2 regions of the Isachenkonia alkalipeptolytica genome follow, and region 2 is predicted to be linked to the other one. Evidence: riboswitches for the same ligand, from Rfam matches in the RefSeq annotation. Region 2 holds a riboswitch; the other holds the start of a gene.

Region 1 (8,272 bases), on a different contig from region 2:
GCTGGTTTGAGGGTCGTACATAATATCCAGCATGGCCTCGTTTTCACTGTGGTTCTCCACAGCATTTTCCATGTATTTTCGATTGGTATACATACCACCGGGAATAATTCCCATTTTCGCCAAGTCCTCTGCCCCTTCAATCACCGGCATTTGGTCACTGTAAAACTCTACGGATACTCCGCTGCCCTCGGCTAATTCTTTTCCATGACCGATGATGCCGAATCCCGTGATATCGGTGCAGGCATGAATTTCCACGGCTTTCAGGGCTTCCACCGCATATTTGTTTAACGTGGTCATGGTATGAACCGCGTCCCGGTACTGGGTCTTCGTTGTCATTTCCGCTTTGATGGCGGTATTGAGAATCCCCAGCCCCAAGGGTTTGGTAAGAATCAGAATATCTCCGGGCTTTGCGGTGTTGTTAGCCAAAACTTTTGTAGGATGAACCATACCGCTGACGGAAAGTCCGTACTTCGGCTCCTCATCCTCCACGGAATGTCCTCCGACTAACAGAGCTCCCGATTCCTTTACTTTATCCGCTCCTCCCAACAGAATATCCTTCAACACCGAAGGGTCCAGGCAGTTGGGGAAACAAACAATATTCATGGCCACCGTGGGCGTTCCCCCCATGGCGTAAACATCACTGAGCGCATTGGCTGCAGCGATTTGTCCGTAGGTGTAGGGATCGTCCACTACGGGGGTGAAAAAATCCAGGGTTTGGATCAATGCCAGCTCGTCGTTTAACTGATACACCGCCGCGTCATCGGAGGTGTCCAGTCCCACCAGGAGTCTGGGATCCTCCACCTTCGGCAGATGCTTTAATACCTCGGCCAGAACATCCGGCCCGATTTTCCCCGCTCACCCGGAACTCTTGGTTAATTGGGTTAAACGGATTTCCTCTTTTTCCTTATTCATTTCTTTAATGTTTTCATTTTTTGACTCTTTCATTAAAACCTCACCTTCTTTCCTCTAATTCACTTGTATCATATTTCCAAGGGGTTATCAATCACGATTTCAAATAATAAAATGAAAATAAATAAGTTTCATCAATTTGCAACCTGATAAATTTTTGATTATACTTGAAAGGATAAGAACTATCCCGTTAGGAGGATTATTAATGGATATTAAACAGCTTGAAACCTTTATTGCCATTGCCAAACACAAAAGCTTTTCCAAGGCGGCGGAATCCCTATTCCTTACCCAGCCCACGGTCAGCAATCATATTGCCAATTTGGAAAAGGAACTGGATACCAATTTAATCAATCGGTCCAATCGAAAAATTTCCCTGACCCCCTCGGGGGAAATCCTCTATGATTATGCCCGGTCCATCATCAGCCTGAAAAAGGATGCCTCCCTGGAGCTCTCAAAGTTCCAGGGGAAAATGATCGGCCATATTGAAATTGCCAGCAGTACCATCCCCGAGCAGTACCTGCTACCGGAAATTCTCTACGGCTTTCACCGGGAATATCCGGAGATTACCTATAACCTGGCCCATTTCGATTCCAAGGAAGTGGTGGAAGGGATCCTGAAAGGATCCATCGACTTTGGTTTTGTGGGAGCCAAGAGCTTTCATAAACAGTTGGAATACCTGCAGCTTGTGGAGGATGAAATTTTACTGGTAACCCCCAACACCGAGCCCTTCACCTCCTGGCCGGAGGAAATAAACCTGGAAACCGCCCTGGAACACCCCTATATTTTCCGGGAGGAAGGCTCCGGTAGCCGGAAATTGGTGGAGGAAGCGTTGCAAAAACAGGATATTCAACTCACTTCCCTGCACACCGTTGCCTACATCGAAAATACGGAAGCGATTAAACAATGCGTTCGCCGGGGCCTGGGCCTATCCTTTTTATCAAAATACGCCATCACCGATGAACTCCGCTATGGTTTGTTGAAAGCCATTCGTATTAAAGAGGTGAATCTCTTCCGTCACTTTTATTTTGTATATCATAAAAACCGCACCTCTTCTCCCCTGGATCGGGAGTTTCAACAATTTATTAAAGCTCATTTCCGACTTTCCTAGGAAATGAGCTTTTTTTCGGGGGCTTTTCCGTTGGGCGCCTCAATCTCCCTAAAAATCTCGGGGGTCCTATTTTTCACGTCCATCAAGGTATTTCTCCCTTTCCTGCTAAGTTAAAGGTTTCGTAAGATCATACTAAATGTTCCATAAAATAAGTAGCGATGCTAAAGTAAATTGTCAGGCCGATCATATCATTGATGGTGGTGATAAAGGGTCCCGAAGCTACAGCAGGGTCAATGTTCAGTTTGTTCATAATCAACGGGATAATGGTACCGGATAAGGTAGCCACAAATAAAGTGATCAACAAAGACAGTCCGATTACCACCCCTAACATGGGGTTGCCTTGCCAGAATGTAGCGATGACACTGATTAACAGTCCGTTTACGATGCCGATGATGATCCCGGCTCCGGCTTCTCTTCGTATTACCGGGAATACCCCTTCCTCTTCATACTCTCCCAGGGTCAGCCCCCGTACCACGACGGCTAGGGACTGGGTTCCCGTATTCCCTGCCATATCGGCGATCATTGGAATGAACACCGCGAGTATGGCAACACTCTCTAGGGTATCCTCAAACTGATCGATGATATTTCCCGCCAACAATCCAAGAAACAACAGTAATACCAGCCAAGGAATCCGTCGTTGGGCGGATTTGAAAATACTGGTGCTGGCCTCTTTAAAATCCTGATCGCTACCGGAGAAACCACCGAGCCTGTAGATATCCTCCGAGGCTTCATCCTGGAGTACATCCACCACATCATCGATGGTGATAATTCCCATCACTTTGTTTTCCTGTACCACCGGAAGGGCGAGAAAGTCGTATTTTTCCATAATACTCGCCACTTCCTCCTGATCCATCTCCGCCGGCACGGAAACCACCCGTTCAAACATGATCTCCTCCACTTTAGTATCCGGTGGGGAAATGATCAGTTCTCGAAGGGACAGTACCCCTCGAAGATTTTTCTTTTCATCTACCACGTAAATATAGTAGGCCGTCTCCGCATCGGGTGCAATTTTACGGATTCTTTTCAGGGTATCCTCCGTAGTGAAGGTATCAGGAATGGTAATAAACTCATTGGTCATCAGTCCCCCGGCGGTATCCTCCGGATACTGCATCAGCTTCTTGATATCAATCTCTTCTTTGTCATCCATTAACTGGAATATTTCCAGTTTTTCCTCTTCCTCTAATTCCCCCAGTAAATCCACCGCATCATCGGAGGACATTTCTTCCAAAATTCCGGCGGTTCGTTGAAAGCCCAACTCCTCAATCAGCACTTTTTGATCTTCATAATCCAGTTCCTCTAGTATTTCCGCCAGTTCTTCATCGGAAAAATGACGAAACATCTCCCGTTGTTTCGGGGTCAGATCCATTAAAAACTGCGCCTTGTCATAGGAGTGCAGCTCATCAAAGAGTTCCTTCAATTTATTTTTATCCTTGGCATCCAAGGCTTCGATCAGTTCTTCCAACAAACTGTCGTATCGCTCTACGGTCATGTTGCTCCCTCCTTGTCTCCTCAATGATTGAGGGGAAGTTTTTACATTAGTTGTTCCATAAAGTAGGTGGCAATGGAAAAGTAAATCGTCAGTCCGATCAAGTCATTGACCGTGGTAATAAACGGTCCCGATGCCACGGCGGGATCGATCTTAAACTTATCCATAATCAGGGGAATCACCGTTCCCGCTAAGGTTGCAACGAATAAGGTAATCATCAAAGACATTCCGATAACAGCGCCAAGCATGGGATTTCCCTGCCAAACCATAGCAATAATGGTGATCACGATTCCATTGGCAATACCGATAAAAATCCCTACACCGGCTTCCCGGCGAATCACTTGGAAAATTCCTTTTCCTTCAAACTCTCCTAAAGTCAGTCCCCGAACCACTACGGTTAAGGACTGAGTTCCGGTGTTTCCAGCCATACCGGTCATCATGGGAATAAATACCGCCAGCACGGCTACCGCTTCTAAGGTTGCCTCAAACTGTTCAATGATCGTTCCTGCCATAATGCCCACAAATAACAATCCTGCCAGCCAGGGAATACGTTTTTTGGCGGATTGAAAAGCGCTGCTGCTGCTTTCCCGAAGCTCCGCCTCACTACCGGAGAGTCCACCCAGTCGGTATATATCTTCTGAAGTTTCTTCCTGCAGGACATCCACCACATCGTCAATGGTGATAATTCCAACGATCTTTTCTTCCTTGACCACAGGAAGAGCAAGAAAGTCATACTTTTCCATAATCTCCGCCACTTCCTCCTGGTCCATTTCCGCCGGTACGGAAACCACCCGCTCCGACATAATATCCTCTACTTTGGTATCCGGCTCCGCCACGATCAGTTCCCGAAGGGAAAGCACCCCTCGAAGATTTAAATGTACATCGGTGACGTATAAGTAATAGGCGGTTTCCGCCTTTGGTGCCAAATTGCGAAGTTTATTCAATATATCCCCGGCGGTGTAGGTATCCGGAATCGTAATAAACTCATCGGTCATCAAGCCTCCGGCACTGTCCTCTTCATATTGCATCAGTTTACGGATGTCCACTTCCTCCTGGTCATCCATTAGAGCAAAGATTTCCGCGCTTTCTTTTTCCTCTAATTCTCCCAGTAAGTCCGCCGCATCATCGCTGGACATTTCCTCTAGAATCTCTGCGGTTCTTTTAAGTCCCAACTCTTCAATTAAAATTCTTTGTTCGTCATACTCCAGTTCTTCCAGGATCTCTGCCAGATTTTCATCGGAAAAATGACGAAACATCTCCCGCTGCTCCGGTGTTAGATCCATTAAAAACTGGGCTTTGTCATAGGTATGAAGCTCATCGAATAATTCTTTGACCTTCGGCTTATCCTGTCGATCCAGGGCCTCGATCAGCTCCTCCAGCAGGTCTTGGTATTTATCTGCGCTCATTCTTCTCCCTCCTTATTCTACCCTGTATTAAAAAGGGTACCTTTGGGTGTTTTCCTCGGCAATATTAAAAAAAGACCTCTTTTCTTTCATCAGAAGAAGAAGGTCTTTAAATATCCATTTAAATGGCCTTCCTGCATTCATTGAGCTTTGACACTATATAACGTAGAGGTTCTCCCTCATCTACATTAAGCAAAACCTTAATCCGGTAGTGCCTGTTATACTCATTGGCGTGTCTCCACATTTCTGAGCAGTAGACTGTGTTCATATAGTAGCCTCACCTAACAAGGATATTCAATTTCTAAGAAAATTATAACATTCTTTATCAGGGTTTGGCAATGGAATCTCCAGGGTTTTATACCGTATATATCAATATTTCTTTGCTTTTTAGGGATTTCCTGCTATGATATACTTATACCTTAACGTAAAGGATAAACCTAAGGAACGGAGTGTTGATGATGAGCAATATTACGATAGTGACCGACAGTACCGCCTATATCCCCTCTTCCTACCTGGAAAACGAGAAAATTCACCGGGTCCCCTTATACATAAATTTCGAGGGGGAAACGAACCCTGAGGGCCTGCCAGGAGAATTTGATGACTTTTACAATCGGCTGGAAAACTCCAAAAGTTTCCCTTCCACCTCCCAACCCTCCACCGGGGATTTTATCAAAATCTTTGAGAAGATCTTCGAGAAAAATCCCGAGAGAGAAATCATTGTGCTGACTCTTTCTTCAAAGCTTAGCGGCACCTATAACAGTGCCTGTTCCGCGGCGGAAATGGTGGCGCCGGGCAAAATTTCCGTGGTTGATTCCCTCTCCGCCGTGGCAAATCTTCATCATCTCGTGAAAATTACGAAACAGTTGATTGAGGAAGAGCATACTCGGGAGGATATTGTAAAAACCATCGAAGCGCAAAAAAAACGGGCGAAAGTTTATGTCACCGTAGGCTCCTTGAGTTTCCTAAAAAAAGGCGGCCGCCTATCCGGTTCTCAAGCCGCCCTGGGATCGGTTTTAAACATCAAACCGATTATCACCTTGGAAAATGGCATCCTGTATTCCATTGATAAGGTTCGGGGAAAGAAAAAGGCCTTGAATAAAATGGTTTCTATGATCATTGAACAACCCACTCATTTGTCGATCTGTCATATCAATGCGGAGGATGAGGCGGAGGGCCTTAGGCAAAAGCTTCAGGAAAAACATCCGGAACTAACCGTGGGGATTGAAATCATCGGCCCGGTAATCGGGGCCCATTTGGGTCCGAAAGCCATCGGCTTTTGCTATCTTTATTAATAGTAACAGCAACAGTAAACAATAGATCAACTGAAAATATCAACAAAAAAACTCCTGAGGATAAGAGATCCCGAGGAGTTCTTTTACATTAATGACAGCCTGATTCCATATCTTGATTTCTCCTTTCCCCTGTAGTACATTAGTAATATCAAAATTTCTCTAAATGAGGTGACAATAATGGACCTATTAACCACCGGTCTATATTTAATATTTGAATGGGTTCGTACATTTTTGATATTTTCCCTTATGGACCGAATCCTGGTTAAGCGAAAGTTTACAGAAAGCCTGAAAACCCATGATACCTATTTATTATCCCTGGTGGTTGCCGCCTTTTTACTGGTTGCCCGGGCCCGATCCTTAAGTTTTTTCTCCTTTGTTCTCTGGTCTTTGGTTGTGGTGATTTCCTATTTACCCATCAAGTTGATTTTCCACAAATTTCTGAAGCATTAAACCTCCGGAACTTACTCCACCACTTCAAAATATCGGAAGGTCTTTTCTCCTCGGAATCCTTCAATAACCATTTCATCATGAAAATTGATTTCCGCAACTACTCCGTCTTCTTCCATCATCTCAAAAATAAAGGTGCCGTACTCCACATACTGCTTTAATTCTCCCGGGTTCCCTATGCTTTGCACCTCATAGGGAGGGGCGATGGGAGTGCTGTTTACATTGATGTGATTTCCAGCCAGGGTTATCTCTGTCCGGTCCACAATGCGATGCCCGTTAATTTCAAAGGCTTCTCCGCCGAAAACCCGAAGCTCATTGACCAGGTTGACCAAATATTTTTTGTGATCCACAATCATGGCGATATTTTCGTCATTACTGCTGCTGAGGATGATTTCAACCCCCGGCCCTCTGACGTCCGGCCTTCCCGCCAGCATTTCAAAGGTTTTGATTTCCTGTCTTAAAGTGGTGAGGGCCGGGTTCTCCGCCGGCAGATCCACCTCCAGGGTTTCCACGTCTTCCTGGACCTTATGGATCCGCTGACGAAGGTTTTCATTAATCGATGCCAATTCTTCGATCTCCTGCTCATAAACTACTTCCTCCGGGGTTACTTCTGCAGCCGAGGGATCTTCAATGGAGAATAGTAAGCCGATGGAAAGTCCCGTCAAGGTAAAAATGATCATAACAATCCATTTATATTCTTTCACAGTACTCACTCCTCCTTTTCACTCTCCCGAATCAACGGCTATCGAATCAATCCTAAACGGTCCTTTACCCGCTCCATGGTCTTCTCCGAACGCTCCCGGGCCTTCTCTGCCCCCCGTTTGGATACCTTTAACAAATGGTCAGGGTTTTCCATATATCTTCGGTATTCTTCTTTAAAAGGCTGCAGATGGGCTACGGTAACCTCCGCCACATCCTTTTTCAGCTTGCCGTAGCCTTCCCCCTCAAAGTGAGCCATGGCGGCCTCGATGGAAATCCCTTCCATAGTAGCATAGATGTTGATCAGATTCTTCACCCCGGGCTGTTCCTCCCGGTAGTTGATTTCATTTTCACTGTCGGTAACTGCCCGTTTAATTTTCTTCTCAATCACCTTGTCCTCATCCATTAAAAAGATGGTTCCCTGTTGATTTTCATCGGATTTGGACATTTTTTTCTCCGGTTCCTGCAAGCTCATAATTCTAGCCCCGGCCTTGGGAATAAATACCTCGGGGACTTCAAAGGTCTCTCCGTAGTGATTGTTAAAGCGCAGAGCAATATCCCGGGACAGTTCCAGATGCTGCTTTTGATCTTCCCCTACGGGAACCAGATGGGTATCGTATAATAAAATATCCGCCGCCTGTAATACGGGGTAGGTAAACAAACCGGCATTGATATTGTTTTTATGTTTTTCCGATTTTTCCTTAAACTGGGTCATTCGATTCAGTTCACCTAAATAGGTGTTGCAGCTTAAAATCCAGGCCAGTTCCGAGTGTTCTTTCACCTGGGATTGAAAAAATATGGTGTTTTTTTCCGGATCCAATCCCGCTGCTAGGTACTGAGCAAAAAAGGATAAGGAGGTTTTGTAAAATTCCTTGGGATCCTGACGAACCGTTAAGGAATGTAAGTCCACTATGGAAAAAAAAGAATC
Region 2 (8,272 bases):
AATAAATAAGGTTAAAAATCCGGTTCCTGCCATAAAATCTGAAGTCGACTCAACGTAGGTTTCCGGTAAAATGCCTGCATAAACCAAGTACGCCGCGCCCAAAAATGCAAGGATTGCTCCGCCGCCAATATATTCTTTCCATATGGGGATTCTATCACCAATTTCTCCAAAGGTAATTCCTAAGAAATATAAAATTGCAAAACCTCCGGCTAAGTCCGTAGAAATCGTTTCTGTTAATAGCCCGGCAACCATAATTACTGCGAAAATTCCATACATATAAAGAGGCATTCCAAACATTTTCACTTTCGATTTGCTTTTTTCTTCAACGATTTTTGTTCCAACCGCTGCTTTGCTTTCAACTTTTGCTTCACTCATCATTTGCACCCCGCTTTTGATTTTTTTACTTGCTTTGCACACTGGCTTTGCTCCGCATTTTCCTCATTTAGCTACTCTAATCGAACCACCTCTTTCCTTCTTTTGAAAAAAGTTTGCTACATTCTTATTTTAAATTGTATACTAGTATACACTCTTCAGTAAAAAAAACTTTCCTGTTTACTTTGAAACGGAATCCAGGAAAGCTCTTTTGGCATTGATTACATGATTCCTTGCTAAAATTTCCACCCGTTCCCTGTTTCTATCAGAAAGGGCCGCCACAATTTCCCCATGCTCATAAAAAGCTTCTTCCCGACGTTCCTTTGTCAGTAGGGTGATATTTCTTAAACTTGATAAATTATCATGAATATTCGTTATCATAGCAATCAGGCGTTTGTTCTTAGAATTCGTGAGCAGTATACGATTATAGTCGTTATGAAGGGTCAGATATTGTTCATACTCCGAACCGTCAATGGAAATTCTCATTTTCAACAGGATCTCTTTTAGTTGTTGAATCCCTTCATCACTTATGTTCTCACAGGTTTTCCTCGCCATCAATCCTTCCAGAACCTCCCTGAGATCATAAATTTCCATGGCATCCTTAATGGAGATTCCCTCCACAACCGCTCCACGACGAGGGTAATTTTTAACCAAGCCTTCGCTTTCCAACTGCCGTAGTGCTTCTCTGACCGGGGTCCGACTGACACCTAAATTATCCGCTATGGTACTTTCCACCAGCCGCTCTTCTTTTTTTAAACTACCTTCATAGATGGCCTGTTTAATCTTCTCCAATACGATCTCTCGCATTGGTCGAGGATCGCTTAAATCAACCTGTCCTAGATCTGTCATACGTTTTTCACCTCTTTTAGTATCCTAGTATACAATTTTCAACCTGCACCCATCATATCATATTTGTTTAAGTTTTCAAATAACTTTTTTGATTTTTTTGTGAAAAACCTATCAACTTTTAATGACGTCGGTTTTCTTTTCCCAGCTTTTCAATAATTCCCTTGGCTTTCTTGGATAATAAAAAATTATAAGTACTTTCCGGAACTAAGTGTCGAACACTTTCCACCCCTTGTTCTACCAACCCTTTTCGAACCATGGAGGCGCTGATTTCCAGTCCCTCACTTTTTTTCCTAGGGATCACCTTCACTTCAATACCGACCTGCGGAAGAATTTTTTCCATCGTCTTATTATATAAATTGGTCACGGCGCAGAAGGGTTCCTCCCCGACATAACGACGATTAATACCCAGGGCCGGAGCGATGTATTCTTTGAAAATGGTTACGTCCAATGAAGCCTGGGATTCTACCACGGCTTCTTCTCCCTGTATAAAATAAGACGGAAATGTGGCACCGGAAATCACATAATCCCTTCCCCTATGCACCCGTACATTGGAAAGGTGTTTCGTTCCCTTTTTTACAAGCTCATAGCGGATGTCTGAAGGAAAACTTGATTGGTCCTCCCATAAAACAAATACATGGACACCGTCACATTCCTTTGCTGCCTTTTCAATCAGGTATTGATGACCTAAAGTAAAGGGATTGCAGTTCATTACAATGGATCCTATGATCTTTCCCTTGATCTTCTCTCTTTTGAGTTCCCGGACAAAACCATGGATGCCCTCTTTATGATTTTCCAGTAAACAAACCCGATCATTCACCTCTACAACGGCATAAAATCCCAAATCCTCGAAAAACTTTCGGTTTTCCGGCTTTGTATAGACAAAAAGATGTCTCTTTCCCCGATAATAAGCTTCGTTTATCAGTTCAGAAACTATTTTGTTCGTTACCCCCGATCCTTGAAAATTTTGTTTTACCGCTATGGATTTCAACACTTTTCCCTTCAAAGAACCAGTGCCGATCATCTCGTCTTTATGAAAAACTGCCAAGGTATATTCCACGTCCCTTTCCAGCTCAAGTTCCTGTTCATTTAAAAACAGGACAACTCGTTTACGTTCTCTCGCGGTGTTCATTTCCCTTATGGTGATTTCAAAGTCGATGTTCATGTAAATCCCCCTTCAGTTTTTTCCTGCAGTTTCTCATCTTCGTTTTATAACTTTCTTAAGCTTAATTCCTTAAAATTACATATAGGACCCTAGAAAAACCCTTCATACATGATGGCCGTATAAACTTAAAATTTTTCTCTTACTACAATATACCAATTATCTTATCATTAATAAAAGACCCCTTCAATATTTGAAAGGATCTTAAAATTCGGTGCCACTACTTCCCTGGGATTTTCTTATGAAATCATCGCGGTATGCAATCGTTGTTGTACGTTGTTCCTTCGTGGAAATCTACTTATAAAACAATTCACTTTTAACAGCATCCACCGGCATTTTCTCCCCGGTCCATATTTCAAAAGCCAAAGCGCCCTGCCCCAGTAGCATCCCCATTCCTCCAATTACTTTGCAACCTCTATCCACGGCCATTTTCATCAGTCGGGTTGTTCGAGGAGAATAAATGATATCCGAGACCACCAAATCTTTTCGAAGCAGCTTCGGATCCGGGATGACACTTTGATCCTCACGGGGTTTCATTCCCAAAGGGGTACAGTTGACAAACACCCCTGCAGTTTTGAGTTCTTTTTCTAAAGCTGCATCCGTAAGCTTATCGCCGTTTACCAGCACTCCGGGGATGTTATCCCGGATCCCGTTGCATATAACCTCTCCGTCAGCCCCCTTTCGGCTAAGAATCACGATTTCTTTTGCACCTTCCAGGGCTAACTGAACCGCAATGCTTCTTGCCGCTCCCCCAGCCCCGGCCAGTACAAATTTTTCCTCCCCAAGGGAAATCCCCTCCTCCCTTAGGGATTTTACAAATCCCATTCCGTCGGTGTTGTATCCCTTTAACCTTTTGTCGGTGATTTTCACGGTATTAACCGCGCCGATCAGTTTCGCCTCCTTGGAAACTTCATCAAGGAGGGGGATAATCGCTTCTTTGTTCGGCATGGTCACATTAAATCCCAGAGCGTCCAAAGTCTTCAACGCCTGCACTCCCTCCGTCAGGTTTTCCTGATTGACGGTAAAGGCCATGTAGACATAATCCAACCCCAGTTTTGTAAATGCAGCATTTTGAATATAAGGGGATGAGCTGTGTTCCACAGGATCCCCTAATAATCCAACCAACCTTGTTTTTCCACTGATTATTTTCTTCATATTGTCACTCCTCGTATCACTTGTGCAGTATATTTTTCCTCGATGAAACACCAAAAGTTATTCATCCTAACTATTCCATCGACGCTACTGCTGCCCGAAGACCTAACAGATAACTGTCTACTCCGAAACCGGAGACTACTCCTTGAACGATTTCCCCAAATACTGAATGGTGCCGAAAGGACTCCCTGGCATACACATTAGACATGTGCACCTCCACTATGGGCACCTCAAGAATATCCAGGGCGTCTCGGATTCCGTAGCTGTAATGGGTCCAGGCTCCTCCATTGATCACAATTCCATCAACCATGTCCTCATAAGCTCTATGAATTCGATCACACATTTCTCCTTCGTGGTTTGTTTGGAAAAATTCCACATCCACCTCTAAGGTCTCGGACAGCTCAAGGATACGGCGATTAATTTCTTCCAGGGTTACGGTACCGTATTGTTTCGGATCTCGTTTTCCAAACATATTATGATTGATTCCGTGCAGTACCAAAATCTTTCTCATGATCCTGTTCCTCCTTTAATTGATACGTGTTAGCTACTGATAAGTTTTATTCTACAGTCCCTTTATAATATTCGATACCATCAAGGAAATCTCCTGCTTCCTAATGATATATTCTAAAAAACACCGACACTAAGGTCGGTGCTTTGCTTATCGAAAGGCTATTTACACACTAGCCTTCCAGCCCACGGAGGTAACATGTTTCTCAAGACTCAGCTTTCCAGCCAGTTCTTCAATCTCTTTATGGGATTTTTCGAAGGCTACGATGTCTGCAAAAATCTTGACGTCACCGGTATCCTCCTGCTCCTCACTTTTTAAATAGCTAAGCAAAAGGTCCTCCTTTGCCATTAAATCAATTAAGAGAGCGCGGATTTGAAACTCAACTTCCTCATTGCACCGCACTTTTATTCGGTAATGAATTTCCTCTTGATCCTCATCTTTAGACGTGGAGGGCAGATTGATTTTCTTTAAGAAAAGTCGTAAATAAATATTGGCAAAGAGAATAAAAATGGTCCCAACTACGGCTTCTGCAATAAATCCGAAACCGGTGAGTACACCGATGGCCGCCGCACACCAAAGGGTTGCCGCAGTATTAAGCCCCCGAATATTAGTCCCTTGGCGAATAATTACTCCGGCGCCGAGAAAACCGATTCCCGATACCACTTGGGCTGCCATTCGAGTGGGGCTCCCTTCTCCCTCGATCATGGTGGACAGGGTAATAAACAAAAATGCTCCCAGACTCACCAGTACGTTGGTTCGAACACCAGCCATACGTTGTCGCTGCTGACGCTCAAACCCGATGGCGCCCCCCAGCAAAAATGCAAATATAATTCGTATTAAAAACTCCATTGATACCATTATTACACGTCCCTACTTCAATTTTTATCGTTTTTTACATTAAATGTCCAAGAAATTGATTAACCAGTAAAAAGTAGATTAAGAGTCCACTAATGTCTTTTATTGTTGTAATAATTGGATCGGAACCTGCCGCTTGATCCACTCCAAACTTCTGCAAAAGGAAGGGAATCATAAACCCGAGGGTTGTGGCAATGGTCATGGTGAGTCCTAAAGCTAGCCCTACGGCCAAACCCAGCCCTTCAATCGGCTGCCATGCATTGGCAATCAGTCCTGCTACTACTCCTACCAATGTACCCATGCTAGCTCCTACCAAAACCTCTTTTCCCAAATGCTTCAAGAATCGATCCGGCGTGATATGGCCTAAAATGAACCCTCTTGCAAAAATAGTGGAGGATTGGGTACCGGCATTTCCACCCATATCCATAATAACCGGAATGAATATAGCCACTGCCGCAATAGCTTCCAAGGACTCTTCAAAGGCACCGATAACTGCTCCCGCCGCAAGACCTCCAAATAATGCAATAACTAAAAATGGTAATCTGACCGCCCAAATCTGCAGAATACTACCGTCAATTAATTTTGCGCTTCGAGAAGATTCTTTTGTTTTCAAATTTGCCAATCCCGCTTTATCATAAATATCCTCAGTCATTTCCTCTTCTAATATATCCATTCCGTCATCATAGGTAATTACCCCTACTAATCGGGATTCTTTATCCACTACAGGAACTGCCATAAAATCCAGATCTTTTAGGATTCCCGCCACTTCTTCCTGATCCGTATCAGTTTGAACCTTTATGACATTTTCATTCATCAGTTCTTTGATCTTTTGATCTTCTTTTCCCATCATCACTTCTCTTAAAGAAATTACTCCTTCAAGCTTTCGTTTGTCATCAGTAACGTATAGGGTGTAAATACTCTCAATATCCTCTGCTGCATTTTGTACTTTTTTGAGAGCTTCCTGAACCGTATCCTCTTTTTTAATCTTCATATAAGAGGGATTCATTAGACGTCCCGCGGTTTCCGGCTCAAAACCCATCAACAGGGCGGTTTCTTCCTTTTTATCCTTGGGGAGGGTTTCCAAAAGACGTTTTGTAACCTTCGCCGGCATTTCGTCAAAGAGTTTTACACGATCATCGGGGGCCATTTCCTGGATTAACGCTTCCGCCCGACTATCTGTGAAAGATTCGATTAATTTTTGCTGTAAAAACTGATCCAGTTCTTCAAAAATATTCAATGCCCGTTCCTTTTCCAACAACCGAAAGATCATCACTTGGTCCTCCGATGCAAAGTCCCTTAGTAGTTCTAAAATTTCAATTTCCGATAACTCTTTTAAGGTTTCCTTTAAATCTTTGATACTTTCATTTTTGATGTGAGCCCGTACAAGAACTTTTTTTCATTAATGTTGTTCATGGTACTTCCTCCTCCAAATGCTTTTTTTCGTTTATAAGGGTTTGGTTTTTTTCCTTTCTGTTTTCGCAAAATTGTCCGTCGGGGTCCATGGGCTCACCTCCCTATTAAATCGAGAACCGATTAGTTTTAACTCCATTAAAAAAAACGACTCCGAGAAGTCGTTTTTATATCAAAGGAACATGAATAAAGCCTAACGGCTTCATTCAAACAACAAACGATTCTCCTCGTACTGGTTTCAACACTAGATGACGTAGATTCTTTATAGAATCAGTTGCCTTAAGCAGACCTTAATCCGATCGTGCCTGTTCTACCCATTGGCGTGTCTCCACATTTTTGGGCAACAACCTATGTTCATCTAGGAGTCTCTCCTAACAAGATCATTAAATTCAATTTTTATTATTTTTAACTTACAAATATATGCTATCATCATCCAAATAATTAGTCAATAGAAAAAAATCGTTCTATGACGTTTTATTTGCGTCCCGATAACCGATTAAAAATAAATACGGCTATTGCCAGGATCAAAAGTAAGTGGATCAGTCCGCCGGCAATTTCCAGTACAAAACCAGCCAACCATATAGCTAAGATAATTAAGATAATTGTATAAATCACGGTACCTCCTCCTTTTTTGTTTTCACGAAAATTTCTTAGGAAATACATACCCTGATTTTTCCCTAGGAAACTTCTTACCTATATTTCCTAAATCTATAATAGACTCAAAACAAAACATGAGGCGCCGATTTCGGCGCACCTTTCATTATTATCTTAGCTTTATACCGTTGTTTCTCCTGTATGCGGGCTTTCTTCCAGTTCCATTTCTCTTTCTGCAATAATATCTTCAATGGTCTCCTTTTTCAGCATCAACTCTTCCAATATACTTTTCGAATAATCCTCTTGCCCGGAGATGGACACGTTCCCTGCGTCAAGTTCAGAACTTTAGTTAATATTTAAACTGAAATCCATGGCCTTTACCGAATGGGTCAGAGCCCCAATGGAAATAATATCTACTCCGGTTTTTGCAATATCTTCGACTCGCTCTAAGGTTACATTTCCCGAAGCCTCCAGCACTGCACGGCCGTCTGTGAAGTCCACTGCTTCTTTCATTTCTTGTATTGTCATATTGTCAAGTAATATCATATCCGCATTTTCTTCGATTGCTTGGGTAAGCTCTGCTGAATTTTTTACTTCCACTTGAACTTTGACCGTGTGAGACAGACCCTTACGACATCCTCTAATAGCAGGCTTCACTCCCCCGGCGGCAATAATATGGTTATCCTTGATCAGAACATGGTCACTTAAACTGAAACGGTGATTGATTCCGCCTCCTAACTGCACCGCTTTTTTCTCCAAGGCTCGAAGCCCTGGGGTAGTCTTTCTCGTATCGGTGATTTGCGCTTTAGTACCTTGTATTCTTTCAACGTAGTTTTTTGTGGCACTGGCAATTCCGGAAAGTCTCTGCAAAAGGTTCAACGCGATCCGCTCACCTTTTAGAATGGAGTTTAAAGGGCCTTCTATGGTAATTACTTCCTGACCATTTTGAACAATTTCCCCTTCCTTCACCGACAAAGTTACGGTGATGCCCTCATCTAACCGGGAAAATACTTCTTTGAATACAAAACCTCCTGCAAACACACCATCCTCCTTTGCGGTTACTGTCCCTTTTCCTGATTTTCTACCCAAAACCAGTGCATCCGTGGTCAAATCTCCGTAGGGGAAGTCCTCTTCGAAAGCCCTTTCGATTAATTTCTCTAATCCGTATTCCCTCATATTTATAAACTCCTCTGCAGTAAATTATTTTCTTTTCTTTTAATCATTTTCTATTTTTAAGGGTTCTTTTCATCTTGCACTTTGTAATGGGCTCCAATATTCTCTTCTCGCTCAAGTGCCGCCTTGGTCATTACGCGGGCAACGGTTAAATGATTTTTAACTTCATGAAAATCTCTTTTTTCCTTCCCTGTCCATTT

What was found. Region 2 has a riboswitch for magnesium ahead of mgtE (magnesium transporter). Riboswitches for the same ligand answer to the same signal wherever they lie in the genome.
Region 1: it holds a riboswitch for magnesium, as region 2 does, so the genes downstream of both, mgtE (magnesium transporter) here and mgtE (magnesium transporter) in region 2, are expected to answer to the same signal.

Annotation. Positions count from the first base shown of each region.
Region 1 is NZ_SUMG01000002.1:207,256-215,527, forward strand. It holds gene selD (selenide, water dikinase SelD) at 1-912, opposite strand, end outside; gene ISALK_RS02730 (selenium metabolism-associated LysR family transcriptional regulator) at 1,115-2,017, shown strand; gene mgtE (magnesium transporter) at 2,145-3,506, opposite strand; gene mgtE (magnesium transporter) at 3,548-4,909, opposite strand; M-box (ykoK) riboswitch at 5,034-5,202, opposite strand; gene ISALK_RS02745 (DegV family protein) at 5,365-6,198, shown strand; gene ISALK_RS02750 (hypothetical protein) at 6,376-6,648, shown strand; gene ISALK_RS15295 (DUF881 domain-containing protein) at 6,660-7,349, opposite strand; gene trpS (tryptophan--tRNA ligase) at 7,388-8,272, opposite strand, start outside.
Region 2 is NZ_SUMG01000001.1:312,378-320,649, reverse strand. It holds gene citS (citrate/sodium symporter CitS) at 1-417, opposite strand, end outside; gene ISALK_RS01505 (GntR family transcriptional regulator) at 553-1,221, opposite strand; gene citC ([citrate (pro-3S)-lyase] ligase) at 1,340-2,383, opposite strand; gene ISALK_RS01495 (shikimate dehydrogenase) at 2,675-3,535, opposite strand; gene aroQ (type II 3-dehydroquinate dehydratase) at 3,606-4,043, opposite strand; gene ISALK_RS01485 (MgtC/SapB family protein) at 4,206-4,898, opposite strand; partial or broken gene mgtE (magnesium transporter) at 4,933-6,270, opposite strand; M-box (ykoK) riboswitch at 6,521-6,691, opposite strand; gene ISALK_RS15200 (lmo0937 family membrane protein) at 6,780-6,920, opposite strand; gene ISALK_RS14990 (hypothetical protein) at 7,080-7,220, opposite strand; gene nadC (carboxylating nicotinate-nucleotide diphosphorylase) at 7,245-8,075, opposite strand; gene ISALK_RS01465 (L-aspartate oxidase) at 8,132-8,272, opposite strand, start outside.